4 regions of the Chryseobacterium sp. SIMBA_029 genome follow, and region 2 is predicted to be linked to each of the others. Evidence: riboswitches for the same ligand, from Rfam matches in the RefSeq annotation. Region 2 holds a riboswitch; each other region holds the start of a gene.
The links. A riboswitch is a leader RNA that binds a small molecule or an ion and turns the genes downstream of it on or off. The one in region 2 is predicted to bind cobalamin.

Region 1: linked by a shared signal. The riboswitch ahead of metE (5-methyltetrahydropteroyltriglutamate--homocysteine S-methyltransferase) and the one ahead of SB679_RS04850 (TonB-dependent receptor) in region 2 are both predicted to bind cobalamin.
Region 3: linked by a shared signal. The riboswitch ahead of SB679_RS11610 (acyl-CoA thioesterase) and the one ahead of SB679_RS04850 (TonB-dependent receptor) in region 2 are both predicted to bind cobalamin.
Region 4: linked by a shared signal. The riboswitch ahead of SB679_RS15655 (T9SS type A sorting domain-containing protein) and the one ahead of SB679_RS04850 (TonB-dependent receptor) in region 2 are both predicted to bind cobalamin.

The regions. Positions count from the first base shown of each region.
Region 1 is NZ_JAWRXA010000001.1:53,471-55,677, forward strand. It holds gene metE (5-methyltetrahydropteroyltriglutamate--homocysteine S-methyltransferase) at 1-981, opposite strand, end outside; cobalamin riboswitch at 1,223-1,409, opposite strand; gene SB679_RS00215 (Lrp/AsnC family transcriptional regulator) at 1,564-2,025, shown strand; gene SB679_RS00220 (hypothetical protein) at 2,084-2,207, opposite strand, start outside.
Region 2 is NZ_JAWRXA010000002.1:365,234-367,440, reverse strand. It holds gene SB679_RS04850 (TonB-dependent receptor) at 1-1,423, opposite strand, end outside; cobalamin riboswitch at 1,532-1,717, opposite strand; gene SB679_RS04845 (transporter) at 2,148-2,207, opposite strand, start outside.
Region 3 is NZ_JAWRXA010000005.1:366,356-368,562, reverse strand. It holds gene SB679_RS11615 (HD domain-containing protein) at 1-305, shown strand, start outside; gene SB679_RS11610 (acyl-CoA thioesterase) at 460-843, opposite strand; cobalamin riboswitch at 956-1,136, opposite strand; gene SB679_RS11605 (hypothetical protein) at 1,189-1,989, opposite strand.
Region 4 is NZ_JAWRXA010000008.1:124,942-127,148, forward strand. It holds gene SB679_RS15650 (esterase-like activity of phytase family protein) at 1-223, opposite strand, end outside; cobalamin riboswitch at 481-666, shown strand; gene SB679_RS15655 (T9SS type A sorting domain-containing protein) at 753-1,862, shown strand; gene clpP (ATP-dependent Clp endopeptidase proteolytic subunit ClpP) at 1,942-2,207, opposite strand, start outside.

The DNA.
Region 1 (2,207 bases), on a different contig from region 2:
GGCTATAAAAACTCTTTTCGTACCCAATGCTGCTACTGCTTTATGAATAAAAGCCAGAGATTGATCAAAATTATTTTTCCAGATATTTCTTCCATCCACAAGGCCTAAAGAAAGACTTAATGAATCCGGAATGGCAGATAAAACCTCGTCCAGCTGTTCCGGAGCGCGTACCAGATCAATATGTAAAACATCAACAGGTAAAGCTGCTGCCAGACTAAGGTTGTCTTTTAATCCGTCAAAATAAGTGGCTATAATGAATTTAATATTAGGAAACTGTCTTTTGATTTCACTGTATACCCATTGGTAAGTTTCTTTTGCTTTGTCATTGAGGTCTAAGGCTAAAAACGGCTCGTCCAGCTGGATGTATTCAGCTCCCTGATGTTCAAGTTGTTTAAGAATTTCCAAATAAACCGGTAAAAGATGCTGCGCAAGATCCAATTTATCAAAACCATTTTCTTTTTCTTTACCCAGTAATAAATAAGTTACAGGTCCGATAAGTACCGGTTTGGTATTGATACCTGCCTGTTTTGCTTCTGTAAATTCTTCAATTATTTTAGTGGAAAAAAGGTTAAATTTTTGGTCTTTCCTGAACTCAGGGACGATATAATGGTAATTGGTATCAAACCATTTTGTCATTTCCATAGCGGTAATATCCAAACCGTCTTTTTGATGTCCTCTGGCCATAGCAAAATACAGATCCAGTTCGGTATGGGATTCTTTGGAACTCATTTCCTGATAGCGCTCGGGAATATTTCCAACGGTTAAAGTCATATCCAGCACCTGATCATAATAAGAAAAATCATTGGATGGAATAAGATCGATACCTTCTTCCTGCTGGATTTTCCAATGCTGAAGACGAAGGTTTTTACCCGTTTCCAACAGATCGGTTAATGTGGTTTTGCCTGACCAATACTGCTCGCATGCTTTTTTAAGTTCTCTGTGGCTACCAATACGCGGATAGCCTAGAATGTGTGTTTGCATTTTCTTTTAAACTTTTAATTAGTAAATCATTATTTTAAAAGTTCCTTTAGAATGCTTCGCAATGCTATCAAAGAAAGAATTTTCAGGAATAGAGTAGATACCATAAGGACGTAATTATCCCATTCATACATAATGAAATAGATCAGGAGAGTTTTAAACTTCCGATTTCTCTAATTTTAAAACTGACCCAATACGTTCAAAAAGTATCATCTGTATGACCCAAAGCTTCAAACCGCGAAAGCATTGTCAATCCGGAACAGGCAGGTCTCCTGGCTGGTAACAGTTTTTGTCGTCCTTCCCGCTTTTGGCAGTGGATACTTGTGGACAAAAACCTTTGGTGGGTTACTTACAGTTGCGCGACAGCTCGTGATTTTCACACGATTCCCTATTCATTTACGCTACGTAAAACCTTTTCCGTTTGATGAAGTATGTTAAAGAACAAATTATGGGATAAAGGTATTGAATTGAGTTAATTAGTTGGTTTAATATCAAAAATTAAGCATAAAACGTTGTTATCATTTATTTTTAAAGATAAATATTCTGTAAATTTGAAAAAATCAATTGTAAAAAGAATATTATCCTGTGGAAAGACTTGACGAAAAGGATCTTCAGCTGCTGAGAATCCTGCAAAAGAATGCAAAACTGACCGTGAAAGAGCTGGCTAAAGAAATTAACCTCTCACCATCGCCTGTTTTTGAAAGGGTAAAAAGACTGGAACAGGAAGGATACATCAAGCATTATGCAGCTGTTTTGGAAGCCGAAAAGCTCAATCGGGGCTTTACTGTTTTCTGTCAGGTTAAATTAAAGATTCATGATCGGTCTGTAGGGAATAAATTTGTGAAAGATATTGTGCAGATCGAAGAAGTGGCGGAATGTTATAATATTTCAGGAGATTTTGATTTTCTGCTTAAAGTTCAGGTAAGGGATATGAAGCATTACCAGGATTTCGTATTTAATAAATTGGGTTCCGTAGATTCCATCGGAAGTACCCACAGTACCTTTGTGATGGCTGAAGTGAAGAATAATCATGGGGTTACGATATAGGATATAAAAGCAATACTCACTTTTTGGGTGCTATTTTTTTTAATAACTAAATTTGGAACTATTTATAGGGAAACATCATCACAACTTTAGGAGCGTCAAAAGTTGACATTGCAATGAAATGTTTTGCTACAATTCTTCTATCTTTATCTTCTAAAGGATATTCAAAGCTTTTGTGTAAGGCA
Region 2 (2,207 bases):
TATATTGGTTGGTAAATTCAGGTTTCAGGAAGGTATTTCCAATATTTGTATAATACAGATCGTTGAACGTTGGCATCCTGAAAATACGTTTATAAAAAGCTCTTACAATAAAATCTTTACCATCGAAAGGCTGATAGCTTAAAAATGCAGCCGGTGTCCATTCAGCTTTATCCGGAGATTTGGTGTTGAGCTCTACTTCTTCGTGAACAAAAGTTCCTAATAAGCTTCCCAAAAATTTAAGTCTGTTCCAGTGATAGGTGGTGGCAAAAGCTACCAGTGAAGTGTACCTTGTAGGGTAAGAGAATAATTTGAGATCCGAGTCCAGCATATTATACTGGAAATCTGCGCTTGCACTTACCTCCCAGTTAGGATTGATCGTATACAGACTGGAAGAAGACAAATACACTTCCTTCTGAATATATTGATTGTTTATTTTTATGGAAGAAAGCGTATCGACAAAATGAGTATAGTCGTAAGCAAATTTTGCTTTGAACTGGGTTTCCAGTTTTGGGAATATTTTTTTCCTGAAATTACCCTGCACAAAATAATTTTCATCTATCAGGCGTTGTCCCCTTGCCCCGAAACGGTTATTGACAATAGCCCCGGGGATTCCGCGGTTTGATATATAGCCATATCCTCTTACATTCCAGCTTCCGTTATTCATTGTTCCGTTAAAACTGGTTTCAAAACGCTTTGCCCGGATATCCGAATCGTATCTTTTCGCAATAGTATCATTGGCGATCTCACCGTCAGGATATTTCCTGGTATACCGGAATTTATAGATCCCGTCACTCTGCATAAATTCTGAACTGAAACTGGCCGATACTTTATCAGAAATCTTCTGCTCCACCCGAATCGACGGATTGAATAAGTCGATGGAGCTATTTTTTACCCTGATCGTCAGATTGGTTTTTCTTCCGTTTTTAAAACTTGGTGTTTTAGGCTGCAGGTAAATAGATCCTGAAGAACCAAAATCTTTGGCCGGCTGGAAAATTTCACTTTTCTGTCCGTTGTACAGCGAAATTTCTTCAAGATCATCTAAAGAAAACCGTCCTAAATCTACTAAGCCGTTCTGGGCATTCCCCAATTGGATTCCATCATAAAAAACACCGACGTGCTGGCTTCCCATACTTCGGATGTTAATCGTCTTCAACCCTCCTATTCCGCCATAGTCTTTAATCTGGACACCGGAAAAATACCGCAGGGCATCTGCCACCGAATGACTGTTAAGCCTTTCTAATTGCTCTCCTGACAACGTTTGTGCAGGAAGGATTTCTTTAAGATTTTTTTTATAGAGATCGATCTGAAGAATTTCTTTTTCCCTGAGGCTGTCCTTCGACTGGGAAAATAAAAACTGCCCTGTTATCACAAGAATTGCAGTAACTGATCTGTAAAATTGAGAAGTACTATATTGTATTACCATTAGCTCACTTGAATAATGATAACGCTAATGGATATGGGAAAACCATGACAAAGCACAGCTTTAAACTGCACAAAATCAATGATGTCCTAAGCTTTATTCCACGAAAGCGTCAAACGTTAATTGTCCGGCAGGTCTTCTGACTTACTCCATTTTTGAAATCCTTCCCATTTTACAACAGTGGATATATTCTTCAAAAACTTTGGTTTGGAGCTTACAGCAGCGGGTCTGTTCCGGATTTTCACCGGATTCCCTTTTAAGCGCTTTTTATGGCGCACCAGATTCCGGCAAAGATAGAAAATTATTAAGATATCCAATAAAAGGCTTAATAAATTAATTTTCAATAGGATAAATACAAATCCCAAGATAATCTGTCTCCTATTAAAAACTTAAAGTGTCGTTTTTATCTAAAAATTTTCTATAAAAAAACCTTACAGATTCTTGAAATCTATAAGGTTTGTACTCCAGCTTGTTTACACTTTTAATTTTACCCACAATGCCATAAAAGCTTTTTAAACATTTTAGCTTTTTAAGGTTAAATGATTACGTATACTAAGTTCAGCTAAGTGTAAAAAATCATATTTTTATTCATCATACAGAAAATAATCTGCTTAATTAGAGCCATCTGCGCGAGCTAAAACATAATCATCTGTGAAATGTGTAAAATCTGTGGTCATAAAATTTAAACCACCTTAATTTTTTAATCTTAAATCTACATCATTTCACGTCAAATTCCCACATTGATAAACAGGCTAAATCTGGATTTTGCTTCAATATCGCCTCCTGC
Region 3 (2,207 bases), on a different contig from region 2:
AACAATCAGCACAAAATATTTTCGGGATTCTGGATGAACCTTTACGTTCAGAGTTTTTTAATTTATGGCTTGAATTTGAAGAAGAGGAAACTCCGGATGCTATTTTTGCCTGTGCCATAGACCGAATTATGCCTTTTATCCTGAATTCCCATACTTCCGGGAAAAGCTGGACCGAAGCTAAAGTAACCGAAAATCAGATCCGAAATATGCTTGAAAATGCCATTACCAGAGCTTCTGATGAAATGGGAGAGGCTTTTCAGTTATTGTTGATCAAAAGCTTGGATACTGAAAAGGTATTGAAATAATTATACGAATTTTTTATTCTATGAATCAGTTTCGGCGGCCAAAGGCCGCCGAAACTGATTCAATACTTAGAATTTTTTTAGAGTGCACTTTCATACAGGTTTATATAGTATTTTACAGTGACTAAAGGATTGTAAAGTATTGTTAAATAAATCCTTACAAGATTTGAATAGGTTTTTTAAATTCATCAATTGCCACAAAAGTAAAATCTCCTACAATGGCCTTTTCTCTTTCATAAGAGTACATCTGTTCGGTGTAGATTTCAACATTTACTTTCATACTCGTTTTTCCTACGTGGGAAACCTTTCCGATCAGTTCCACAATAGTTCCTGCAGGAATAGGTTTTTTAAAATCTATTTTATCGCTGCTTACCGTTACCACTCTTTTTCTTGCGAAACGGGTTGCGGTGATGAAAGCTACTTCATCCATCAGCTGCATGGCAGTACCTCCAAAAAGGGTATCGTAATGATTCGTAGTGTTAGGGAAAACCGCTTTAAAAATTCTGGTTTCGGATGCTTCAATTCTTTCTTCTGTAGTCATATTCATTATTAATTAATGCGGAATGAGCAGTATTGGGACAAACAGAATATAGACAGGAATAATAAAATCCCTGAACCATCCATCAGACCAATAAACTTCAAACCGCGAAAGTTTCTTGTATAACGAAAGAGGCAGGTCTCCTGACTTGTAACATCCTGATCTCCTTCCCATGGCTTGCACAGTGGATTTTTTGATCAAGACTTTAGTTACTTACAGTTGCGCGACAGTCCGTGATTTTCACACAGTTCCCTTTTAATCAGCGGTTAAGCAGAACCCATTTCTATGATGAATAAGCATGATGCTTTTCAGTGGCAAAAATAAGAATAATAAGAATATAACGAAGTATTATTCCGGACTTTTATAAATAATCTGGCTGATGACCCTTCCTTCTTTGATGGTCCAAAGTGAAGTATACCTGTTTTCTCCGGTTCCATTAATCATGTATAGGAAGATATGGTCGTTGTCCAGTGCAGTTACTCCGACATTATTGAAATCCATGGTTGGCATAAACATATTTTTGATCGCTTCCCTTACAAAAACAGAACCTCTGCCCGGCTGCTGAACTCTGATTGATTTGATCTCAGTCATTCCTTCAGGCAGTTCATTACTGATTCCCCATGGCTTTATTTTATCGATCGTAAGAATATTTCCGTTGGCATCTTTCTCCTGTTTACGGTAGCCGGCATTCGAAGGATAGACATCGATAACCACTTTACTTCTTTGGGCGGCCGGTATTTTCGGATTGCTGTTATCTACAAAAATGAGTGATCTTCCGTTTTTGGATTTGGAAGGAGTGTATTGAGGCAGCTGGTCTATAAAAGCAATACGTTCTTTATTCACCATACCTTCTTTGTCAAGATCTTCATACCGTACAAAAGGTTTGTCGGCATCCTGTTTTTCAGGATATTTGATCCATATCCATTCCGTTTCTCCCGGGGCCGGTTTTACATATACAAAAACATCCCCTTTACGCATACGGATCTTGTCTACAATCTTTCTGTAGTTATCTTTATGAACACGTACGTTGGCATATCCTTCTTCAGCTTTTACTACTCCAAAAGGAACTTTTTGCTGACCTTTGACAGAAGCCAAAGAAAAAACACTGAAAATAGATAGGCAGAATACTTTGTTTACAGAAATCATCATGAAAAATTTTTGACTCTTCAAATATATAAATTAAATGCTTTTCGGTAAGTATCTAAATCATAATTATAATGCCATATCTGAAAAGCTGATCTGAAATCTAGAAGAATAATAAAATTTCTGATAATAATTGATATTCTTAACTTGTAAATAGGATATTTTATTATTAATCGTATTAGTCTATCAACTCTACCCGATTAAAGTGGATCAAAAAATAACAA
Region 4 (2,207 bases), on a different contig from region 2:
GGTCTGTAATCACATAAAATTCTCCTTTTCTGGTAGGATGGGCTGCCGCACCGGAACCAAAGCCGCCGTTGTTGACATCAACCCCTCCAATAGTTGCCAGTTTTGAAAAAGGAAATTCCTGAGGAAGCTTAGCATAATTGATATCCTGACTGATCATCGTATCATCGTCTTTACAAGCTGACACAGCAGCAAGTATAAGTACAGAAAATAGTATTTTTTTCATAGTTACTTTTATGGCAGCGAAAGTAGACATTGCATATAAACAGATCTTGAATGCAATGATAATTGTATTTTAAGAATCAATATGTAATATGAATACATGATCAACAGAAAAATCAAACTGGTCAATTCTATAAATCCATTAATCTTTTCATTTGCTTAGTGAATAAAAAAATATTCATTCGGAAAAGCTCAATTACAAGCTATTTTTGAAGGTTAATGCCCATTATTAACAAAATATTCTTCAAATAATTAAATAATATCTTTGCGCTCGTTTAAGGTTGAACATCGGTTCAATAATAGGGAATCAGGTAAAATAATAATCCTGAGCTGTACCCGCAACTGTAAGCTATTTCACTTGTAGTATGAAATGCCACTGGATCCTCATCCGGGAAGGTGTACTATAAGATGCAAGCCAGGAGACCTGCCTTAGATGCTGTTTAATTTTGATATAACATTTACAAAAAATCTCTTTTGTAGTGACGATATCCAAAGATCAAGTTTCGGGAATAAAACTTTAATTTAATTATATCATGAAGAAAAACTATCTTTTTTTCTTACTGCTCTGTATGCAGTTTTTATCCGCCCAATTCACAGAAAGTGATATTAAATTCTGGGTAGGCACCGGCTCCAAAAAAGCGTATTTCATCGCTGATTTTAATGATAATAATACTCCGGCTTCTTACGCATGGGGATATCGTTTTGATGAAGCTAATCTAACGATGGAAGACCTCATCAATGGCATTGCAGCGGCAGAACCTGGTATTGAGGCTAACATTCCGTCCGGTTTTTTGTACAGCCTTACTTATAACCACCATATTCCGAGTCTGGATGATTATTGGTCTACTTGGTCTGGCCCGGATTCAGAAAATATGGTGCTTAATAATGGGGTAAACAATGACCCGCTTGTTAATGGAAAATGGTACGGAATATCTTATGGATTCGAGCCTGACTATACATATCCATCAACTCCTGTTGCGGCTTACCATTCTGCGTGGTACAGTTCCAGTCAGATTGTCAACTGGATCGGGACAGGCACCCATAAAAGCTTAGTCGTTATTGATTTTGGAACCAATAGTTCCAACGGAAATGCCGATTCTTTTGTTTTCGGGATTCAATACAACGGAAGTCTGAATGCGGCCCAAGCCTTAGAAATGATCAAAACCCAGGCTCCGTATTTCAATTATACGGTAAGCGGTAATCAGATTGCCGGATTGTCATTACATAATTTCAACGGAACTCCATCGGGACAGCAAACATGGAAATTGTATAAAGGTAAAAACCTTTCAAGCTGGAGAGGGCAGACCAATTTGTCACAAATACAGCTCATCAATAATGATTGGTTAGGATTAAGTTTCGGACAAAGACTGCCATTTACGCCAAGTGAAGCTACTAACAGCACACTCGGAGTTGCATCTGTCCATAAAAATAATTTTAAGATCTATCCAAATCCAGCGACAGATTTTATCCAGCTTGATAGTAACGAAAATATAAAAGAAGTCAATATGTACTCAGTTTCCGGCCAGAAAGTGCTGAATTCTCTGGGTAAAAAAATCAATATCCAATCATTAGTGAAAGGAATTTATTTTGTTGAAATTAAAACAGATCATCAAACGATCATTCAGAAGCTGATTAAACAATAAACATCACCATCTTTATTGAAAAATATTCCATAAAAAAAGCGCACCGTCTGGTGCGCTTTCTTATTTTCATTGCAGAAAATTATTTCTTTTCAACAGATCTTTGTAAAACCTCATCTACCATTCCGAAGCTTTTTGCTTCTTCAGAAGTCATCCAGTAATCTCTGTCTGATGCTTTCTCTACCCATTCATAAGTTTGTCCTGAATGTTCAGCGATGATATCATACAATTCTTTTTTCAGCTTCAGCATCTCTCTTAAGTTGATTTCCATATCAGAAGCCACCCCTTGTGCACCTCCTGAAGGCTGGTGAATCATTACTCTTGAATGTTTCAGCGCAGAACGCTTTC